DNA from 2 places in the Methylophilus sp. 3sh_L genome. Region 1 is predicted to be linked to the other one. Evidence: predicted binding sites of a transcription regulator. Region 1 holds the regulator's gene; the other holds the start of a gene.
What was found. Region 1 encodes FNR, which switches genes on or off when oxygen is low (the NO sensors DNR and NnrR bind a similar motif). Its sites were predicted from a motif close to TTTGATNTANATCAAA; they were not measured.

Region 1 (11,394 bases):
CAACATGCATTGCGCCGCCTGTAGTGGCCGCATAGAGCAGACCATGAAACAAATGCGCGGCGTGCTGGCTGTGCATGCCAGTGCGGCTTCCAAACGCGTCCGCGTGGTTTGGGATGCCCGCCAGATTTCTCCCTCCCAATGGTTTGCTGGTCTCAATGAGATTGGCTATCCCGCCCTCCCGCTTAACGAATACAACGCCATCAGTGACAGAACGGTGCAACAGCGCAAGATGCTGTGGCGGCTGGTGGTTGCCGTATTTTGCATGATGCAAGTCATGATGTATGCCTATCCCACCTATTGGACAGGCAGCAATGACATGGCCCCCGATATGGTGCAGTTGATGAAGTGGGCATCATGGGTGTTGACGCTGCCGGTCATGCTGTTTTCTGCGACGCCATTTCTTTCCCAGGCTTGGACCAGCCTCAAGCAGCGCCAATTAGGCATGGATGTGCCCGTGTCGCTAGGTATCCTGGCGGCCTTTATCATGAGCACCTTGGCGACCTTTGTGCCAGGCGGCTGGTGGGGCGATGTGGTGTATTACGATTCACTGACCATGTTTGTGAGCTTTTTACTGGTTGGCCGCTGGCTGGATGTGAAGCTGCGCAACCGCACGGCAGGCGCGCTGGAAAACATGATGCGGCGTTTGCCGCATGCCGTACTTAAGAAAAATGAAACCGGTGAATGGGTGCAAATTGCCGCCAGCAATATTAATGTCGGCGATGTGCTATATGTGCGTCCGGGTGAGGTGTTTGCCGCAGACGGCAAGATCCTCGCTGGGAACACCAGTGCCGATGAGTCCATGCTAACCGGTGAGTCTGAGCCAGTGTTGAAACCTGCTGGCGCCACGGTAATTGCCGGCTCTGGCAACCTGACTTCTGCCATTGAAATGCAAGTGGAGCAGGTGGGTGAGGGTACGCAGTACCATGCGCTGGTCAATCTGATGGCTTCTGCCTCGACCGAAAAACCTGGGATCGCCTTGTTAGCAGATAAAGTTGCGCAACCCTTTTTGTGGGGTGTGTTACTGGCTGCGTTATATGCCCTGATTTTCTGGTGGACCACCGACCCGGCTAAAGCGATTATGTCGGCGGTGGCGGTACTGGTGGTGACCTGCCCTTGTGCCTTGTCGCTGGCGACCCCTGCTGCCATGCTGGCGAGTGCTGGCACGTTTGCCAAGGGCGGTGTGCTGATCCGCCGTTTACAGGCGATCCAGGCGCTCAGTGAAATTGACACCATTGTGTTTGACAAGACTGGCACCCTGACTGAGAGCTTGCAAGAGGTGAGTCTGGTCGAGGTGGCGCCCGCGCAAGACCGCATGGCGTTGTTAGATATCATCGCCAGCATGAGCCGCGATTCACTGCATCCGGTGGCGCAGGCGTTGCATGTGTTTGCCACCCGCCAAGACGCGAGTGACCTGCTTGAATTGCAAGATTGGCAAGAAATTGTGGGTGGTGGCATGTCTGCGACCTTGATCACAAAAACCGGCGAGACGATGCCTTTAAAATTGGGCAATGCTGAGTTTTGCGGCATTGCGGTGAAGCCGGAACATGAAGCATTACGGACGGTCTATCTGGCCAGCAACGGCCAGATGCTGGCGACATTGGCATTGTCAGAGCAAGTAAAGCCACACGCCAAGGCGGCGGTTTCACAATTAATTGCATCCGGGCTTGATATTCAGCTGTTATCTGGTGATAGAATAGCGGCCGTTAAAAACCTTGCATCGCAACTGGGTATTCAGCGCGCAGCAGGGTTACAAAAAGCAGAAGATAAGCTGCAGCATGTCAAGCAGCTGCAACAACAGGGGCGGAAAGTGTTGATGGTTGGTGATGGTTTGAATGACGGCCCTGTCATTGCAGCAGCGCATACTTCTATTGCAATGGGTTCCGGCGTCCCTTTGACGCAGGCACAGGCCGATATGGTGGTGTTGGGCAATGATATCGGCGTGCTGGTTTCGCTCATTTCGCACTGCAAGAAAACCATCCTCATCGTAAAACAGAATTTGTTGTGGGCGGCGTTGTATAACGCGGCCGGGGTGCCTTTGGCGATTATGGGGCTGCTACCTGCCTGGTTAGCCGGGTTGGGGATGGCGGCCAGTTCGTTACTGGTGCTGTTAAATGCATTGCGATTGACCGACTGGGATAAGTCGGCCTGGCAGAAAGGTTAGGCATCGCTCAATGGAAATTGCATATTTACTGATCCCACTGGCCGTGTTGCTGGTGTTTGTGATTTTGGGTGGCTTGTGGTGGGCCATTCAAACCGGGCAATTTGAAGACCTGGAGGAAGAGGGGTCCAGAATTCTCGAGCAGGATTAGGAATTCTCAAGCAGGACCGGGGATTCTTGAGCAGTATTGATGTGAGTCAAATCAAATTTGTGACATCTCTGAGAAGATCAGGGTGAACAACTAGAAGTTTTTTTAGTGTTGGGTGTTTGTTTTAATCATTGGGAGAAATCCATGCAAAATGCAACCGTGAAGGCTGCGACCTACAACGATAGTGTAGTCCGCCAGTTCGCAATCATGGCAGTGGTTTGGGGTGTTGTGGGTACACTGATGGGCGTGATTGTTGCGTCCCAGCTGGTGTGGCCAGAGCTGAACCTGGGCCTGCCGTTTACCTCTTTTGGCCGCTTGAGACCACTGCATACCAACGCAGTGATTTTCGCGTTTGGTGGCTGTGCGTTGTTCGCGACTTCGTACTATGTCGTGCAACGTACCTGCCAGACACGTTTGTTTAGCGACAAATTGAGTAGTTTTACTTTTTGGGGCTGGCAAGCGGTGATTGTTTCCGCAGCGATTTCCCTGCCATTGGGTTATACCCAAGGTAAGGAATACGGTGAACTGGAATGGCCAATCGATATCCTGATTGCCTTGGTATGGATTGCTTATGCAATTAACTTCTTCGGTACCATCGGTATCCGTAAAGTGAAACATATCTATGTAGCTAACTGGTTCTACGGTGCATTTATCCTGGCGGTGGCTTTGTTGCACATCGTTGAAAGTGCAGCGATTCCAGCTGGTTTCATGAAGTCCTACTCTGCTTATGCCGGCGTACAAGATGCGATGGTGCAGTGGTGGTATGGTCACAACGCGGTTGGTTTCTTCCTGACTGCAGGCTTCCTGGGCATGATGTACTACTTTGTGCCTAAGCAAGCTGAGCGTCCAGTGTACTCTTACAGCTTGTCTATCGTGCACTTCTGGGCATTGATCTTCACTTATATGTGGGCGGGTCCTCACCACCTGCATTACACCGCTTTGCCTGACTGGACACAGTCCTTGGGTATGGTGTTGTCCTTGATCCTGTTTGCACCAAGCTGGGGTGGCATGATCAACGGTATCATGACGCTGTCTGGCGCATGGCACAAACTGCGCACTGACCCTATCTTGCGCTTCCTGATTGTTTCCCTGTCTTTCTACGGCATGAGTACCTTTGAAGGTCCGATGATGGCGATCAAGACAGTGAACGCTTTGTCTCACTACACTGACTGGACCGTAGGTCACGTGCACTCTGGTGCTTTGGGCTGGGTTGGTTTCGTGTCTATCGGTTCCCTGTACTTCCTGATCCCACGTTTGTTTGGTCAAAAACAAATGTACAGCGTGAAAGCGATTGAAGTGCACTTCTGGATGGCAACCATTGGCGTGGTGTTGTACATTGCAGCGCTGTGGATCTCTGGCGTGATGGAAGGTCTGATGTGGCGTGCGATGAATGCTGACGGCACATTGGCATACACCTTCGTTGAGAGTGTGAAAGCCAAGTTCCCATACTACTTCACACGTGCTTTGGGTGGTTTCCTGTACATGAGTGGCCTGGTCATCATGTTGTGGAACACAATTAAAACAGCAACTAACGGCAAAGCGGCGACTGTAGAAGTGCCTGCTGTGGTTGCTCACGCTTAAGGAATTCACTATGGCAACGCATCAAAACAATAGTGGCAACTTTCACGAAAAAATTGAAACCAGCAACTTCCTGCTGATCGTGTTGACCTTCATCACGATCTCATTCGGTGGTCTGGTCGAAATCGTGCCTTTGTTCTTCCAAAAGTCCACAACCGAGCCTATCCGTGGTTTGGAGCCTTATACTGCATTGCAATTGGCTGGCCGTGACATTTATCTGCGTGAAGGTTGCTACAACTGCCACTCACAGATGATCCGTCCTTTCCATGCTGAGACACTGCGTTATGGTCATTACTCTGTCGCTGGCGAGTACGTTTACGATCACCCGTTCCAATGGGGTAGTAAGCGTACTGGTCCTGACTTGCACCGTATTGGTGGCAAGTACAGTGATGACTGGCACCGCGTGCACCTGCACAACCCACGTGATGTTGTTCCAGAGTCCATCATGCCAGCCTACCCATGGCTGGAAGAAAACCTGGTTGACGACAAAACCATTGGTGACCATATGGCTGCGCTGCGTAAAGTTGGCGTGCCTTACACCGACGCGCAGATCAAGGCTGCCGGGGATGAAATCAAAGGCAAAACCGAGCAGGATGCACTGGTGGCTTACCTGCAAGTGTTGGGTACACACCTGAAATAAGGAGACGCGCCATGGATATCAACATACTACGCATATTTTTTACAGTACTGAGTTTCGTCCTGTTTGTGGCAATTTTGATTTGGGCATGGCGCAATCGCAACTCCGCGCAATTCAAGGACGCGCAGAATCTGCCGTTCGATCAAGACTAAATACTGCGCGGAAAGGTTAAGGAAAACATCATGAATGATTTTGTAAATGGTTTTTGGCCGATCTGGATTTCGACCATTACCTTGGGCGGGATTGCTTTCTGTGTCGGTCTGCTGATTTTTGCAAGCCGCGTCAAAGTGCCTTTGGATAGTGATAACACCAATGGTCACGAGTGGGATGGCATCAAGGAAATGAACAATCCGCTGCCGATGTGGTGGGTAGGCTTGTTTATCATTACCGTGATTTTTGGCTTGAGCTATCTGTACCTGTTCCCAGGGTTGGGTACCTACAATGGCAAGTTCGGCTGGACAGAAGTGAAGCAGTATGAAGCTGAAGTGGCCAAAAACAACGAGAAGATTGCACCGTTGTATGCCAAATACGCAGCCATGCCAGTAGAAGAAGTAGCCAAGATTCCTGAGGCACGTGATATCGGTAAGCGTATTTTCCTGAACAACTGTGCAGCTTGCCACGGTTCAGATGCCAAGGGTAGCCGCGGCTTTCCTAACCTGACTGATCACGACTGGTTATATGGTGGCGCACCTGACACCATCAAGTTGACCATCACCAATGGCCGTAACGGCATCATGCCGCCAATGGCTGCTGCGGTAGGTTCAGAAGAAGACGTGAAAAACGTGGCCAACTATGTATTGAGCTTGTCTGGCAGTATTCATGACTCTGGTCGTGCCAATGCCGGTAAAGACAAGTTTGTGGTCTGTGCTGCTTGTCATGGTCCAGAAGGCAAAGGTAACCAAGCGATTGGCGCACCTAACCTGACAGACAACATCTGGTTGCATGGTCAAGGTGAAGCTGCCATTATCAAGCGTATCCACGAAGGTAAAAACAATGTGATGCCAGCCTGGAAAGAAAAATTCAGCCCAGAGCAAATTCACTTGCTGACTGCTTATGTTTGGGGTCTTTCCAACAAATAGGCGAATGCAAATAATCCATGAGCGATATTAAACAAAACGCTGTGAATAAAACCACCATCCCTGAACAGGAGGTGGTTTTATCACTTTATAAGTCCGCAGATAAGATCTATGCCCGTAGTGTCTCCGGATTATTCAACAACTGGCGCTGGGTTATGGTGTGGGCCACCCAACTGTTTTTCTATGGGGTGCCTTGGCTGCAATGGGATGGCCGTCAGGCCATGCTGTTTGACCTCGATGCGAAACGCTTTTACATCTTCGGCCTGATCTTTCATCCGCAGGACCTCATTTACCTGTCGTTTTTGCTGATTGTTTCTGCGTTGTCATTGTTCCTGTTTACGGCGATTGCCGGTCGCTTATGGTGTGGTTATACCTGTCCACAAACGGTGTATACCGAGATTTATATGTGGATGGAAAATAAAATCGAGGGCGATCGTATCGCACGTATGCGTCTCGATGACAGTAAATGGAATCTGAATAAGATCACGCGCAAAACGCTCAAACAACTCGCCTGGATCTGTTTTGGCTTGTGGACAGGCGTGACGTTTGTCGGTTATTTCTCTTCCATCCGTGAGCTGGTGCCTAACATCCTGAGCTGGCAATTGGGCGGTTGGGAAACCTTCTGGATTTGTTTTTACGGCTTTGCCACCTATGGCAACGCAGGCTACATGCGCGAACAGGTCTGCAAATACATGTGTCCGTATGCCCGCTTTCAGAGTGCCATGTTTGATGATGACACCATGATCGTGACCTATGACGAGGCCCGTGGTGAGCCACGCGGGGCACGTTCTAAAAAAGCTGGCGAAAATGCCAATGGCCTGGGCAGTTGTATCGATTGCAGTATCTGTGTGCAAGTCTGTCCCACCGGCATTGATATCCGTAAAGGCTTGCAATACGAGTGTATCGGTTGCGGCGCCTGTATTGATGCCTGTGATGACGTGATGGACAAGATGGGCTATGCCAAGGGTTTAATCAAATACTCCACGCAAAACGGCATGACCAACCGCTGGACCCGTCAGCAAATGCTGCAGCGTCTGCTCCGCCCACGCGTGATCATTTACACCACGATTCTGGTAGCGCTGACCGTAGGGATGATCGTCAGCCTATACTTCAAGCCAGACTTCAGGCTGGATGTGTTGCGTGACCGTGCGGTGATGTCCCGCTACACCGATGAAGGCATGATTGAGAACGTCTACAACCTCAAACTTGAAAATGATACCGAAGCGGTTCATGACTATACATTGAAGGTCACTGGCTTAGATGGCTTGGTGGTGCATTTTGCAGATGATAATACCCAGGATTTCAAAGGCTTGCGTCCGTTTGAAACCCGTAACGTGATCGTTGAGCTGGAATTGCCTGATGGCGTGACCCGCGCCGGTTCGCACAAAATCTTTTTTGAAATGACGGATTTACAAAGCAGCGAAACGGTCAAAGAAAAATCGGTCTTTATCGTGCCGAGTAATTAATGGAGCAGACTTTGTCACAGAATCAAACACAGCAGAAACCGGCCACGCAAGGGACTGACCCAAAACGGTGGTATCAGAACCCTTATGTCTGGATGATTATTGGCGGCCCCTCTGCTGTGATTGTGGCTTCATTCATCACCTTGTATCTGGCCATTACCCACCCGGATCCGGCCATTGATGATTACTACCGCAAGGGGATAGAAATCAACAAGACGCTGGATGCGCAAGCACAAGCAGGCCAAACCGATGCCATGGCACCCGCGATACAGGCACGTAACCATGCGCAGACTGGCCTGAAACCTGCTGAGCAGTAATTCTTCTACTGCATCATAAACGTGTAGGCTTGCTTTTAACCTCTCTTAGATGAGAGGTTAAGCTTTTTTGAGGACGCGTTTAAGCAAAGACGCGTACGTTGAAACCACGCGCTTGTAAGGCTGCAGCATATCGCTGTAACAGGCTTAAATCTGGCGTTTGAATGCTGGCTTGCGTATCTTGTTGGCTAGCTCTGGCAATGCTATATAGTAAAATGCCTGCAATATTTTCTTTGAATGGCTGTAGCGCTTCAATATAGCCGTCTAGTGACGGCGTCGTAACCAGCTTGTTTTCCACTCGCCGCTGCATCACAGCGGTTTGCACCCAAGTCGGACACAGTTGGCTACAAGCCTTTAACCGTTGCAAATGCAAGCTGAGGGGCAAGCGGGCGTCGTTCACGGTCAACATCTCTGCGTCATTGCCTGCATCCAGCTTAAACCAGACTTCACCTTCCATCTGCTGCAGTACGTGCATCGCCTGCTGTGTGGTGGCCAGATGCATCTGGCTGCCATTGGTAATCAGCCTGACCCGCGCCGGACGATCTGCCTCAGGTTTCTGGCTTAATAATTGTTGAACGCAGCTTAAGGCGGCAGAAAATTGCGGTGAGGTGGTGGGTTCGCCGTCTCCGGCAAAGGCAATATCCTGTACATAGTCAGACACGGCAAGTGACGCCGCTGGCAGATGTTCTGTTAACCAATCCAGGCAAGCAGTGAGTTCGTCTTGCAAGCGCGGCATGTCGATCTCAGGCGAGGCGCCGCGTTGCAGCCCGGGCACCTGGCAATAAATGCAATGCCAGTTACAGCAGTGGTTTGGATGCAGGTTGATGCCAATCGAAAGGCCCTGTGCACGGCGGGACCAGACTGGGTAAATATACTGCCAGTCTTGTTGTTCTGCTACCTGGCGCAGGCTATGAAACAGAGCTAAAGGCTGTGTCATCCCTTAGGCAGTTAAAACAGGGAAATGCCCGCTAGCAGGTGCTGGCATTAAAAATGGTTTTGAGTTTTTCGTGGTCCAGAATGCGGATATTTTTTTGCTTGACCTCGATAATGCCTTCATCACTGAATTTGGAGAAAGTGCGGCTCACTGTTTCCAGTTTCATACCCAAATAACTGCCGATTTCCTCACGTGTCATGCGTAAAATCAATTCGCTCTTGGAGTAACCGCGGGCATGCAGACGCTGCAGCAAATTGAGTAGGAACGCTGCCAGGCGTTCTTCGGCGCGCATATTGGCCAATAACATCATGACGCCGTTTTCACGTACGATCTCGCGGCTCATAATTTTGTGCACATGGCGTTGCAACACAGGAATTTCGCGCGACAGGTCTTCCACATGATTGAAAGGCATCACACAGACTTCGGCATCTTCGAGCGCAATCGCATTACAGTTATGTTTGTCGCTGACAATGCCATCCAGCCCCATGATTTCTCCCGCCATCTGGAAGCCAGTGACTTGTTCGCGGCCATCTTCAGAAACGACGCAGGTCTTGAAAAAACCAGTGCGGATCGCGTACAGCGTGGTGAAGGCATCGCCGCTGCTGTAGAGGTGACCGCCTTGTTTGACTTTTTTGCGGGTGGCAACCATGCCATCCAATTTGGTCATTTCTTCCGTGCTCAAGCCGACTGGTAAGCATAACTCACGCAAGTTGCAATTGGAGCAGGCGACCTTGAAACTGGATTCTGCGTGCATGGCAGGCGTCCTTGACTGACGTTGAACATGCGACGAATTATACGCTTCTTCGGTTGCGATTTCATTGAACATGGGCGGGCCTCTTCCTTTTGTATTTAGGCGCATTATGCAGCAGGCCTTACCCCGTGCATTTGACATGCGTCAAAAAGCCCTGCATTGGTTTATGGCACAGTAGCACCACTCAACCCGTAAAGCCCAGTTGCGGGATACCGATAGGAAAGAATTTGCCACAAACCATGAACTCCCCGTTGCTGATTACTCAAGAGCATATTGAGCGCTATGACGTCTCCGGGCCTCGTTATACCTCTTATCCAACCGCTGACCGCTTTGTGGAGGCGTTTGACGCCGCCGCTTATCTGAAGGCTGCCGAGCAGCGCAATATCAGTAACTGGGCGCAGCCGCTCTCGCTGTATGTGCATATCCCGTTTTGTGCTTCGCTGTGTTTTTATTGTGCCTGCAATAAAATCGTCACCAAGCGCTATGAGCAGGGTGCGATTTACCTCAATTACCTGCAGCGCGAGCTGGATTTGCACCTGGATAAATTTGCCAAAAAGCAAACGGTTAACCAGTTGCATTTGGGCGGCGGCACGCCAACTTTTCTGAGTGATGAAGAGCTGACACGCCTCATGCAGATGTTCAGGCAAGCGTTTGCATTTGCAGAAGAAGGGGAGTACTCGATAGAGATTGATCCGCGCACTGTTAATCAGCAGCGCCTGCAACATCTGCATGATCTAGGTTTTAACCGTCTCAGTTTTGGTGTGCAAGACTTTGATGCCGATGTGCAACAGGCCGTGCACCGGGTACAGTCTTATGCGCAGGTGGAAAGCTTGATGCAGCAAGCGCGGGCCATGGGGTTCGAGTCGATTAATACCGACCTGATTTACGGCTTGCCCAAACAAACGCCGGCGACCTTCCGCCAGACCATTAGCCAAATCATTCAATTGCGGCCAGACCGCATCGCGCTGTACGGTTATGCGCATTTGCCATCGCGCTTTAAACCACAACGCCGCATTTTGCAGGCAGTCTTGCCGCATGCTGTGGATAAAATTCAAATGCTGTCGGAAGCGATTCAGCAACTGATGCTGGCGGGCTATGTGTTCATCGGCATGGATCATTTTGCCTTGCCTGATGACCCGCTCGCGATTGCCAAACAGCAGGGCAGGTTGCACCGTAACTTTCAAGGCTACAGCACCATGGCTGATCAGGATATCCTGGCCTTGGGCGTCTCGGCGATTGGCAAGGTGGGCGCTACTTATAGCCAGAATGCCAAAACCCTCGAAGAGTATTACGACTTCCTCGATCAAGGCCAACTCCCTATTGTGCGTGGCCTGGCCTTAAGCCGCGATGACCTGATCCGCCGTGCCGTCATTATGGCAGTCATGTGCCATGGCGAGTTGAGTTACGAATCCATTGAGTTGTCTTACATGGTCAATTTCAAGCAATACTTTCAAGCCGAAATTGCACAGCTGGCGGAAAAAGAAAAGCAAGGGCTGGTGGTGCTTGAAGAAGACGGCCTTAAAGTGACTGAAATGGGTTGGTATTTTGTGCGCGCAATCGCCATGGTGTTTGATCGCTATTTGCAGCACGATGCCAACCGTGCAAGGTTCTCCAAAATCCTTTAAACTGCTGGCATGTTAGCCAGTTTACTCTTGACTGCTTTTGTCATGGGGCTGGCAGGCGGCCCGCACTGTGTGCTGATGTGTGGCGCAGCTTGCGGCGCCATGCAAACGCCGCCGAATCCCGCCAGTCCCCAGCGTTCCATTCCTCTCCGAGTCGTCCAGACCATCCCCTGGAGTTTTTACCTGGGACGCATGCTGGGCTATGGCCTGCTGGGTGCCATTGCAGCCGAAACCTTGCGCGGTTTAGCCTGGTTATCTAATCAAAGTCATTTGTTTCAGCCGCTATGGACGTTCTCGCATACGCTGATATTTGCCTGGGGCGTCTTACTGCTCATCCTCGGCCGACAGCCGCAATGGGCGGTGCAGCGGGCCCAATTGATCTGGGCCTGGATCAAGCAGCATACTTCCCATGCCAAATTTGGTTACCTGTTGACGGGTTTTGTCTGGGCCTTACTCCCGTGTGGCCTGCTTTACTCGGCCGTGATGCTGGCCTCACTCCAATCGCAATGGTTGCAAGGCGCACTGGTGATGATCGCTTTTGCCACCGGTTCCGCCACCATCCTCGCCTTGGCGCCGTTTTTCTGGCGCGCTGGCCAGCAAAGTCTGCCGCGCTGGTTTAGTGAGGCGGCAGGCATGCGCTTGAGTGGTGGCTTGCTGATTGCCCTCAGCCTGGTAGCGCTGTGGATGGATGTCATGCATCACGACAAACTGTG
Region 2 (11,394 bases), on a different contig from region 1:
CCAGCTTTACGATGGGGAGTCACATCACCCTGAATATGTGATGCTGGGGACCTTTGATTACACATTTTTGCTGGTATTTTTTGCCCCTTTGCTCTGTATCGCCCTGTTGCATGACCTGAAAGCGAGCGAGCAACAGGCGCAACGTTTACTGTTTTTGCACAGCCTGGTAAAAGCGCCTGGCCAGTTCTGGCTTAAACGCGTGTTATGCCGCTGGCTGCTTGTCACGCTTGTCTTCATATTGCCGGTTTTACTGTTTGCCTGGCTACACTCGCTTTCCTGGTCACCGCTGTTACACGTGCTGACCATTACAGCCTTATACACGTTTTTATGGTCTGCATTGTGTAGTGCAATCAGCCTGCGCAGACGGGCACTCAACGCCAACTTCAATGCCATGTTACTGAGCAGCATTTGGGTCATGTTATGCGTGGTCTTACCGAATCTTTGTCAGCTATGGCTGCACGCCCGTTATCCCTTGCAAGACGGTAGCCAGTTGGCCATGCAGCATCGGCAATTAGTGCATGGCGCCTGGGATTTACCCAAAGATGAGACGCTGCAACCCTTCTACGCTTTGTATCCACAATGGAAAGACACGCCGCCCGTCACAGGCCGCTTTCACTGGAAATGGTACTACGCCTTTCAGCATATGGGGGATGTCCAATTGCAAGCACAAGTGGCTGCACGGACACGCGCCTTACAACTAAGGGCAGAGGCGACAACAAAGATGGGGTGGTTGCCCACGGTCTGGGCGCAGTCGCAACTGGAAGCCGTCGCATGCAGCGATGTTCGCCATCTGCTTGTACACAGACAGCAGATAGCGCAATTTCACACCCACCTACGTGAAGCCATCTATCCATTCTTGTTTGAGGAGCGGGCATTAAACCGCAAAGATCTCGAGTCCATGCCCGTCTTTGGCGCAGACGATGCTGGTAAGTAAAGTCCGCATCCTGTCGTTAATGGCTAATGCGTCTTCAACACACCAATGGATAAGGTGACTTCGCCTGCGCGTATCGGTGGCGTGGCATTTTGAATCAAGATGCGCCCGGCCACGGGCGCGCGCAAGGTTTCAATATTGTCGCCAAAATAATCCGTCACCTCGCCTACCACCTGCCCCGCTGATACCCAATCGCCGATGCTGGATTTAGCCGTAAACAAGCCGGTTTGCGTGCTGCGTACTTCAATCAGTTTGCTGTAATAGTGAATTGGCGAGGCCACCTGTGCGGTGTCTGGTGTGCTGATAACTATGGTCTCTGGCGCATCAGTCATCCCCAAGCCATGCATGGCCCGTGCACACGCTTGCATGATCATGGTCACAAAAGCGGCATCACTTTGTGCAAACTGCCCGACTTCAAGTGTTAATCCAGGCTTGCCCCGGGTCTGTGCCGTATTCGGGTAAGAAATGGAATGATCAGGATCATTCGGCCTGCCATCATAAAGCACGATCTCTGGCGATCCTAGACTCTCAGCAAACTGCTGTGTTCTGGCATCCAGCGCTGGCACATGCGACACCGGCGAATACACATGTGGCAATAAATGCTGGTTGGCACTGCCTGAATGGATATCGATCAGGTAGTCGGTTTTGCTAATGACTTGTGCCGTTAGAAAAGCGGCCACTTGTTCAGTCAGCGTGCCTTGTTCGCTACCGGGAAACACACGATTCAGATTTTTTTCATCCACCGGGCTGAGCGCAATACGCCGCGCATGAAACCCCTCAAGATTCGCCAAATGAACCAGAATCACGGTGCCTTTCAAGTGTTCGGGTTGTATCTGTTTGCGCAATTGCTGCAGGGCAAGAATCGCAGGAAACTCATCGCCATGGATGCCTGCTGTCAGGGTCAATACCGGTCCTGGCGTTTGCCCATGAATCACCGTCACTGGGATCGCCGTTGACGCCACGGTCATCGTCCATGACGAGACGGTGCCTGGCGCAAGTTGCTTGCCCGCCAATTCAAAGGCTTCCCTTGCATGCACGCTTCCCCAACACAACCACAGCATGCAAACCCAGCAAAAACGCATTTTTTCCTCCTCAATAATGTGCAACATTGTTGCGTATTAAGCCATACCTGTAAAGCGTTAGATCAGCAGTCATCCACTAACAGCAATGGCTGTGTTAACCGTTAAATGGCAAGGCTAGGGAAACTAATCGCTGACAGGTCTTACTAAAAGATTGATGCACATGATTTAAACGCCTATGATCTGCTTTCTAATTTATGGCTTATTGTTACACCGCTTTTTAATGGAGTCCCGCATGCATATATTCACCCTCACCGCTCTTTTGATGTTGACCTTAAGCGAGCCTGCCTTCGCACGCAATATCAGCAATGAACAATCAGAAGCCGCCAGTGCCCGTGATGCCGTGGGCGATGCCATGAGCAAATTGAGCGATATCGAGCAGAAAATCCAGCGGCAACAAGCGCTACTGACGCAAGAGCAAGAAAAACTGAAGCAATATCAGGCTGAAAAAGCCCAGACCGAAAAAGACCTGGAAGCAAAAAAAGCAATTTTTGAGCAAAAATCCAAATTGCTGGATGAGGCCTGGAAACAGCGTACCGACTACTAATTTCATTCACTGTCCCACCACCCCAACACCAGTCTGCGGACTGGTGTTCTTTTATCTACTCTAAAACCTGCCTAGGTAACTAAGGTTTACCTGGCCAAACATTGCACCATTCCAACGACGATTGCCAAATCATTTCAAGTTGACCTGCGTCAATACCTGACATGAGTTGCAGACCTACAATGGCTCCAAGTTCAATGCACTAATGGAGTGATCACAATGAAAAAAACCGCAATCAGTTTAATGTTGGCTGCTTTATTGCCAGCCCTCAATGCTCAGGCAGAGCAAGGCGACTGGGTCGTCCGTCTGCGTGCCACCAATATCAGCCCGAACGAAAGTAGCGATCTGGGCAAATATGTAAACAAAAATATTGCGGCAGGCGCGATGTCTAGCGGTGCAGAATTAAAGGCTGACAGCAATACTATTCCTGAGCTGGACATCAGCTACTACTGGACCAAAAACATTGCGACAGAACTGATCCTGGCCTTGGGTTCCAAGCATGATGTGAGTATTACCAAAGAGCCAGGCTCTACCGTGCCTAATCAATTATTGGGCAGCATTGATGCATTGCCCCCGACCTTGACCGCCCAATGGCACTTTAACCCTGATCAAACCTTTGACCCTTATGTAGGTGCCGGCATTAACGCAACCTTTATGCTGGACCGCCGTCTGGACCTGCGCCAAGGCCCATTAGCCGGTCAAAAAATTAAAATTGACCGCGACAGCTTTGGCCCAGCTTTGCAAGCAGGCCTGGATGTGAACCTCAAAGATGGCTGGATGCTGAACGCCGATGTGAAATACATCTGGATGAATACCACCGTCAAAATGCAAAACCCGCTCAACGGCAATGCCTGGACAAAAATTGATGACCTGGATATTGATCCATGGGTGATCAGCCTGGGCTTTGGCAAGCGCTTCTAACACTCAAAGCGCATAACGTCTCTTCCCTGGGGCAATGTATTAGCTCCATTCACCTCTGATACTCTCCCAGTGTCAGAGGTTTTTTTATCTGCACTTGGTCAATCAGCGCTTAAAAAATGATTGCTAAAAATTAAACCGGCTGGCAAGACTGGTGAGATGCAGTTGCTCCAGCAACTGTAATCCGCGTTCACGTGCACTGCGTTTATGCTGGCCAGTATATTTGGCAATGATCAATTCATTTTTCATCGAATGCTCCCACCCTACCAATTCTGTCACAGTCACTTGATAGCCATGTGCCTCCAGCTCGAGGCAACGTAATACATTGGTCACCTGGCTACCAAACTCACGGGTGTGGATGGGATGACGCCACAATTCACTTAAAAAGGTTTTTGATAAAGCCTCAGCCTTATGTTGCCTTAGCGCTTCGGCCACTTCGGCCTGACAACAAGGGACCAATACCATGAACTGTGCTTTCTTTTGCAAGCCAAACGCAATCGCATCATCGGTGGCAGTATTGCAGGCATGCAAGGCCGTCACAATATCAACCTGTTCCGGCAATTGCGCGGACTGCATGGCTTGGGCGACGGTCAAATGCTCAAACTGCATACGCTCAAATTGGCAGGCTTGCGCCAGTTGACGCGACTTTTCAATCAACTCGCCCCGGCTTTCGATGCCGATTACTTGCCCTGTATCATGTTGTTTGAGCAATAAATCATACAAAATAAACCCCAGATAGGACTTGCCAGCGCCATGATCGACCAATGTGGGATTAGCATTTTTTGCCATCACCGCCTGCATCAGCGGCTCAATAAAGTTCACCAGATGATAAACCTGCTTGAGCTTGCGACGACTGTCCTGATTGAGTTTACCGTCACGGGTCAGGATATGTAAGGCCTGCAACAAGGCTACAGACTGGCCAGGCTTGACCTCGGGCGGCAATAATGTTTGGACCATACTTCTGAGTGCTTTAAAATCTGAATATGCCAGTTTAACAGTTCAATGGTTGCACAGCACCATTGAGAGATGGCGAGCGTGAACAGGATCAGCCCTGGTGCAGATTAAAAACAGCAGCGGTAGCCCTATGATATACAGGATTGAGGGAACTCACAGGCTGTTTTTGTAATCATGTTTAATACAGGGTAGCAAGTTTTATTAAAAAACACCCACCCTTTGCCGCTAACAAGCCGCACTCAATCCGCTGCCCGGCAGCGCAGTTGTTCAATCGTTTCAGGGAGTAGTACCTATGCCGCAATCATGCCTTTTTCAGCCCTACCGACCTCCTTCAGGCTCGCCATCATTTCGCCTCTGGTCAATTTGCCTGGCGCTATGGCTCACGTGGTTTATGACGATGAATATGGCACTCGCAGATACGGTATGGCTCAAAAATGGAGACAAAATCACCGGCACGCTGGGGGTAAAAATCTCAAACAAGCTCACGTTTAAAACCGCTTATGCTGATGAAATTAAAATCAACTGGAATGATATCAAAAGTATTGATGCCGATAAGCCTATCCTGATGCAACTTTCGGATGGCAGCATCGTGAATGGGCGCCTGATCCATTCAGCGGATGGCCAGGTGATCCTCGATGAAGAGACCAATACACCGATGGTGGACACTGAACTGAGTGAAATTCACTACATCAACCCTACGGTGGACCTGATAGGCGAAGGTTATGTCTGGACCGGCAACATGAGTCTGGGTGGCGCCTTTAACAATGGCAATAGTACTAACCGCAATATGCAGTTTAACGGTGAATCCGTATTGCGCGGGTTTGATAATCGTTACACGGTGCAGGGGTACTACTACTGGGCAGAAGACAATGATCAGCAAACGCAGAATAACGCGCGGGTCCGCGGTCAGTACGATAACTTTTTTACAAAAAAATGGTATGGCTACGTCAACACGATTCAGGAAAAAGACCGTTTCCGGGATATCCGCTTGCGTAGCACCTACAGTGTGGGTACCGGTTACCAGTTTTTTGAAAGTGAAAAACGTAATCTGTCACTGGAAGGCGGTCTTTCATACATCACCCAGGATTATTACGAAGAACACGACGAAAATCATGCAGCCCTGCGCTGGGCGGTTAACTATAACCAATACCTGTTCGACTCCTTTGTGCAGGCCTTCCACCGTCATGAGCTTACTTATACGCCGAGAACCCCTTCGCAAATCCTGTTGTACAGTTCAACTGGCTTACGCTTCCCCTTTATTTTTGGTTTGAGCGCCTCCACACAAGTGGACTATAACTACGACAGCCGTCCGGTCGACGACAGACGCAAAGGCGATACACGCGCCCTGTTTACTCTAGGCTACAGTTGGAAATAAGCCTGTCCTGCGTGTATAGATTTAGTCCTGGCCCGCTTAAATGTTAAAATAACGTTTTGATCGCGGGATCATATTGCTTATAAAATCAATATGATCCCGCGATCTTAGGTACGGCTGAGACATTGAATCCGTATTTTTTGAGTTAAGGATGGAGCAAAAATATGGCGATACAATGGTTTCCGGGGCACATGACTTCTGCCCGCAAGAAAGCAGAAGAAACGCTGGAACACATCGATGTTGTCATTGAAGTGCTGGATGCGCGCGTCCCCGCCGCCAGCCATAACCCCATGATTGAGGAAATGCGCAATTTCCGCCAACGGCCTAACCTTAAAATCCTCAACAAGGCCGATTTGGCAGACCCGAATATCACACAAGCCTGGCTGAATTACTTTAACAGCCTACCCAATACCAAAGCGGTTGCCCTCTCCTGTAAAAAACCGGGGGATGCAAAAAAAATCCCTGGCCTGTGCCGCCAACTGGCGCCGCATCGGGGCACACCGCTTAAACCTTTACGCATGATGATTATGGGGATTCCTAACGTGGGGAAATCCACCCTGATGAATGCCCTGCTCAACCGCCGTGCAGCCAAAGTCGGCGATGAGCCAGCCGTGACCAAAAGCCAGCAACGCTTTGATTTAAGTGACAGCCTCAATATCACCGATACACCTGGCATGATGTGGCCCAAAATTGAACATACTTCAGATGGGTATATGCTGGCGGCCAGCCATGCGATTGGCCGCAATGCGGTCATTGATGAAGATGTAGCTGAGTTTTTGGGCAATGTATTGTTAAAACAATATCCTGCGCTCATGAACACCCGTTACAAGCTGGACGTCATGAAGCTCAATGTGGCCGAAATAGATGGTATAGACTTACTGGAGGCGATTGCCAAGCGTAGAAGCTATAAACGCAATGATGGCGAGTGGGATATGGAGCGCACAGCCATGGCCCTGCTGACCGACTACCGCAGTGGTGCGATTGGCCGCGTCAGTTTGGAATCCCCGCAAAGCCGTGCCGAGATGTTGGCTTTAGCGGCTGCGCAACAAAAAGCCGCCAGAGAAGAAGGCGCATCCAGTGAAGAAAAGTCAGAGCAGGACACAGAGCAAGACTAGCTGCGTTTTTCACAACATGCACTAGCGTGGCCTATGGCTCGCTCTAGGCAATGACGCTGGCATGCCGTTTAGCTGGTTTAACCGTGCTGGTGGTTTTATTCAGCACCTGGTCGATATTACTCATAATGCGGTTACGGCCATTTTGTTTGGCGCGATACAGATTCTGGTCAGCAGCCGCAAACATGGCATCAATCACATAGCCTACAGTTTCTGAACTTACTGCCCCCACACTCACAGTACACTTGATCGCCTGGGTTTCACTACTCATGCTCTCTACACCAGCGATACTGACCGGTGTCACTTCAATAATCCGGCGGATACGCTCAGCCAGCACCATGGCTTCCTGCTCACCGGTATTGGGCATCAGGATGCAGAACTCCTCGCCGCCGTAACGACCAATGACATCACCGCCACGCAAGGCGGCCCGGATGGTTCCGGCGCAAGATTTGAGCACCACGTCTCCTACCAAATGCCCGTAGACATCGTTCACCTTCTTAAAGTAATCGAGGTCGACGATTAACATGCCCATCGGCAATTGGATCCGTTGCGAAACAGCCTGCATGCGCGCAGCCGCCTCTTGCAGCCCACGGCGGTTGAGTACGCCGGTCAGCCCATCTAACGTGGCGATGGCTTGTAAGCCCGCCTGCGCCTTCACATGCATCACCAGCAACAGCAAATTCAGGACTGAAGTCATCGCCAGCATCACAAAGCTCACCAGATAGGCATGAATCGTCCACTCGGCAAAGCGGTCCAGCGCCGACTGCTCAGCCAGCATGACCTTCACCGCGACCACCGCCAACATCAAACCGACCATGGCAAATAGACTGCAGCAGAGCCAAAACACATTGGCGACAAAATCTTTTCCATGCCCCATCAAGCTGCGGCTGCCATAGGCAAATATCCAGAGCAATACCGCCACATTGCTGAGCAGCAGCCAGCGATTGGAGATGTGCATATTCAACATGATGGCATTACAGGCGAGCAAGGTCGTAATGACTAACAACGTCCAATAACGGTAGACACGATAGCCCCTGAACATACGCAATCCGTTTACCAGTTGACTGAGCCCATAGGCCACCATGGTCACCGCCGCCGCAATGTAAATACTTTGGGGGCCAATAATCAATGACGTTTGTGAAATGAAATAAACGGCCAGCCCTAAGCTAAAAATGAGCAAGCCACGCACCCAATACATAATCAGGCGGCGTTGCTGATAGGCGCCAAAAATCATCAAGACCAGAACCAGCGTTAGGGTGAGTCCAATTGATGATAGAATGACACTGTTGAGATCAAACACAGGGACGGACAAAATTAGTTAACCTGAAGCACATCATACTATGGTATCTAGGACTATACCCATATAAATGAAGGGGTTAAATAGTCCATCCAGGCTAATTCATCTCCGCTTTCTGATTACTCTCCACTTGGCAGTGAAACACGTGTAAGAAGTCCCCCGCATGCAGCATTTATTAAATCCACCCCAGCGTGAAGCGATTCACTATCTCGATGGTCCCTTACTGGTGCTGGCAGGGGCTGGTAGCGGTAAAACCCGTGTGATCACCCAAAAAATTGCCTATCTGATTAATCAAGCAGGCTATCAGGGCAACCAGATTGCCGCGATCACCTTTACCAACAAAGCTGCGCGTGAGATGCAAGAACGTGTCACGCCACTGTTAGAAGGCAAAAACGGTAAAGGACTGACGGTCACTACGTTCCACTCCCTGGGCTTGCAGATTCTGCGCCAGGAAGCCGCCCTCCTCGGCTATAAACCCCAATTCTCGATTCTGGACGCCTCGGACAGCTTTAAAATCCTCAGCGATATTTTAGCGACCACTGACAAGCAACTTTTGCGCAAAACACAATGGCAAATCTCCAGCTGGAAGAATGACTTTATCAACCCGGATCAGGCCAAATCGCAAGCGGATGAAGAACTCACCCATGCGGCCGCCCGGGTCTACCAGTTATACCAGCAAACCTTACGCGCATATCAGGCAGTGGACTTTGACGACCTGATCAAGGTCCCGGTAGAGTTGTTTGATCAACACAGTGAAATGCTGGATAAATGGCAGCGCAAGTTGCATTACCTGCTGATTGATGAATATCAGGATACCAACGCCTGCCAGTATAAACTCATCAAGCAGCTCACCGGCTTGAGGGCGCAATTCACCGCCGTGGGCGATGATGACCAGGCGATTTATGGCTGGCGTGGTGCGGATGTGGAAAACTTGCGCCAGCTGACTAAAGACTTCTCCAAACTCAAAGTCATCAAACTCGAGCAAAACTACCGCTCCACCGTGCGGATTTTGCGCGCGGCCAACCACGTCATTGCCAACAACCCCAAGCTGTTTGAGAAAAAACTGTGGAGTGAGCTGGGTACCGGCGACCTGATCCACGTCACCGCGACGCAAAGCGAAGAACACGAAGCAGAAACCGTGGTGATGAAGCTGCAAGCGCACAAATTTGAGCATCGCACCACCTACAAAGATTACGCGATCCTCTATCGCAGCAATCACCAGGCACGCATCGTCGAACAGTTCCTGCGTAACCACAAAATCCCTTATACCATTTCTGGCGGCCAGTCTTTTTTTGACAAGGCAGAAATCAAGGACATCATCAGCTACTTGCGCCTAATTATGAACGAAGATGATGATCCGGCCTTTATCCGCGCGGCCACCACGCCCAAAAAGGGCATAGGCAATACCACGCTGGAACGTCTGGGCGAATACGCCAGCGCGCACAAAATGTCACTGTTTGCCGCAGCCTTTGAAGGCGGCTTTCAACATGAAGTCGGCAACAAACAATTAGATGACCTGCTCACCTTCTGCCGCTTCATCCAAACGCTGCAAGGCCGTGCTGTCAAAGATCCGGCTAACGAAGTGCTCAATGACTTGCTCACTGCGATCCAGTACGAAACGTATCTGTATGACGGCGAAGAAGCCAAATCCGCCGAAACGCGCTGGGGCAACGTACAAGAATTCGTCGCCTGGCTAAGCAAAAAAGGCGAAGCCTCAACCGAGTTTGGCCATGAATCCGACGGCAAAAACCTCATCGAACTCACGCAACTGGTTTCGCTCATCACCATGCTAGAAGGCCGCGAAGACGGCGAGCCAGACGCCGTTAAACTTTCTACCCTGCACGCTTCCAAAGGTCTCGAGTACGGCCATGTCTTTTTAATCGGCTGCGAAGAAGGCATCCTGCCACACACCAACTCCATCGACGCCGACCAGATTGAAGAAGAACGCCGACTCATGTATGTAGGCATCACCCGTGCCCAAAAGTCACTCAACATCACCTGGTGCAAAAAACGCAAACGTGCGGGAGAGATGCAAGCTTGCGAGCCTAGCCGTTTTATTAGCGAATTGCCTAAAGATGATGTTAAACACTTTGGCAATCCATTTAATGGGCCAGATCAAGTGCTGAGTAAAGATTATGGGAAGAGCAAGATGGCGAATATTAAGGCGATGCTGGCTAAAAACACTATTGCAGAATAAAAAACGAGAGTATCTTCAATACAAAAAAGGTATTTGTTAAAACAATGCGCAATCATTTCAAAATTATTATTTTTGCTGCCATCTGGCTAGCACTTTTCTGCGAATTGATTTTCGATGCGGAATTAAAGCAAAGCCTGCATACTTATCTTGAGTTGCATCCTGTAATGGCGCCCATTTTACTTATTTTGTTACAACTAACCTTTACAATATTTGTATTACCATGCTCGACATTAACTATACTTGCTGGCATTTTGTGGGGGGTAAAGTTGGGGATAATCTACTCCACCTTAGCTACCCTGATGTCTTCCAGCCTCACTTTCTTTCTTGGTAGATACTCGTTTCTTAATACAAAAATCATTAACAGCTATTCAAGTCACCAGTGGGGAGCCAAAATCAACCAGCTGCTATCTAGATTTAATCTTTGGGCATCTGCGCTGGCACATGTAAACCCGCTTTTTCCGGGGAGTTCTCTTGGCTATATCTTTGGCACGACTAACATCAGTTATGGCGCATTTATTTTAGGGGCTGCAATTGGCACGATGCCACTGCAACTAATGATGGTTTTGATCGGTGACTTATCAATTAAAGCCTTTTTGAATACAGCAAAAATACAATCCCTAGCAATCATTGCTCTTTTGGTTGCAATCTTGGGAATATACTTGATTATCCTGCCAAAGATATTAAAGAAAAAGACAGTCAAAAATGATGACAACTCACTGAGCTCATGAGTACAGAAGCACTCCAATGAAGACCATAAAGCAAAATGATGCATTCCAAAAAGATTATAAGTAACTCAGTAATAAACCTGCTAGGGCAAGTAATCCCCTTTTTGACTGCATTGTTATGCATCCCCTTAATAATCAAAGACTTGGGGGTTGACCGATTCGGAATACTTAACCTAATTTGGATAATTGTTGGTTATTTTAGTTTTCTGGATTTGGGACTCGGCAGGGCCATCACTCAAGTTATTTCATCTAAGAACGATTTGTG

Region 2: the regulator FNR is predicted to act here: its motif matches at 2,696-2,711, upstream of ACIDF8_RS11815 (OmpW/AlkL family protein).

Annotation. Positions count from the first base shown of each region.
Region 1 is NZ_JBKOUF010000001.1:939,441-950,834, forward strand. Features, by position in the region: gene ACIDF8_RS04740 (heavy metal translocating P-type ATPase) at 1-2,161, shown strand, start outside; gene ccoS (cbb3-type cytochrome oxidase assembly protein CcoS) at 2,172-2,309, shown strand; gene ccoN (cytochrome-c oxidase, cbb3-type subunit I) at 2,451-3,887, shown strand; gene ccoO (cytochrome-c oxidase, cbb3-type subunit II) at 3,898-4,524, shown strand; gene ACIDF8_RS04760 (cbb3-type cytochrome oxidase subunit 3) at 4,536-4,673, shown strand; gene ccoP (cytochrome-c oxidase, cbb3-type subunit III) at 4,704-5,600, shown strand; gene ccoG (cytochrome c oxidase accessory protein CcoG) at 5,618-7,063, shown strand; gene ACIDF8_RS04775 (FixH family protein) at 7,156-7,377, shown strand; gene ACIDF8_RS04780 (hypothetical protein) at 7,457-8,311, opposite strand; gene fnr (fumarate/nitrate reduction transcriptional regulator Fnr) at 8,343-9,062, opposite strand; gene hemN (oxygen-independent coproporphyrinogen III oxidase) at 9,299-10,684, shown strand; gene ACIDF8_RS04795 (sulfite exporter TauE/SafE family protein) at 10,694-11,394, shown strand, end outside.
Region 2 is NZ_JBKOUF010000006.1:91,607-103,000, reverse strand. Features, by position in the region: gene ACIDF8_RS11830 (DUF3526 domain-containing protein) at 1-934, shown strand, start outside; gene ACIDF8_RS11825 (succinylglutamate desuccinylase/aspartoacylase family protein) at 958-2,013, opposite strand; gene ACIDF8_RS11820 (hypothetical protein) at 2,246-2,557, shown strand; gene ACIDF8_RS11815 (OmpW/AlkL family protein) at 2,774-3,475, shown strand; gene ACIDF8_RS11810 (class I SAM-dependent methyltransferase) at 3,599-4,429, opposite strand; gene ACIDF8_RS11805 (DUF481 domain-containing protein) at 4,830-5,801, shown strand; gene ylqF (ribosome biogenesis GTPase YlqF) at 5,963-6,913, shown strand; gene ACIDF8_RS11795 (GGDEF domain-containing protein) at 6,957-8,144, opposite strand; gene ACIDF8_RS11790 (UvrD-helicase domain-containing protein) at 8,371-10,404, shown strand; gene ACIDF8_RS11785 (TVP38/TMEM64 family protein) at 10,449-11,132, shown strand; gene ACIDF8_RS11780 (flippase) at 11,168-11,394, shown strand, end outside.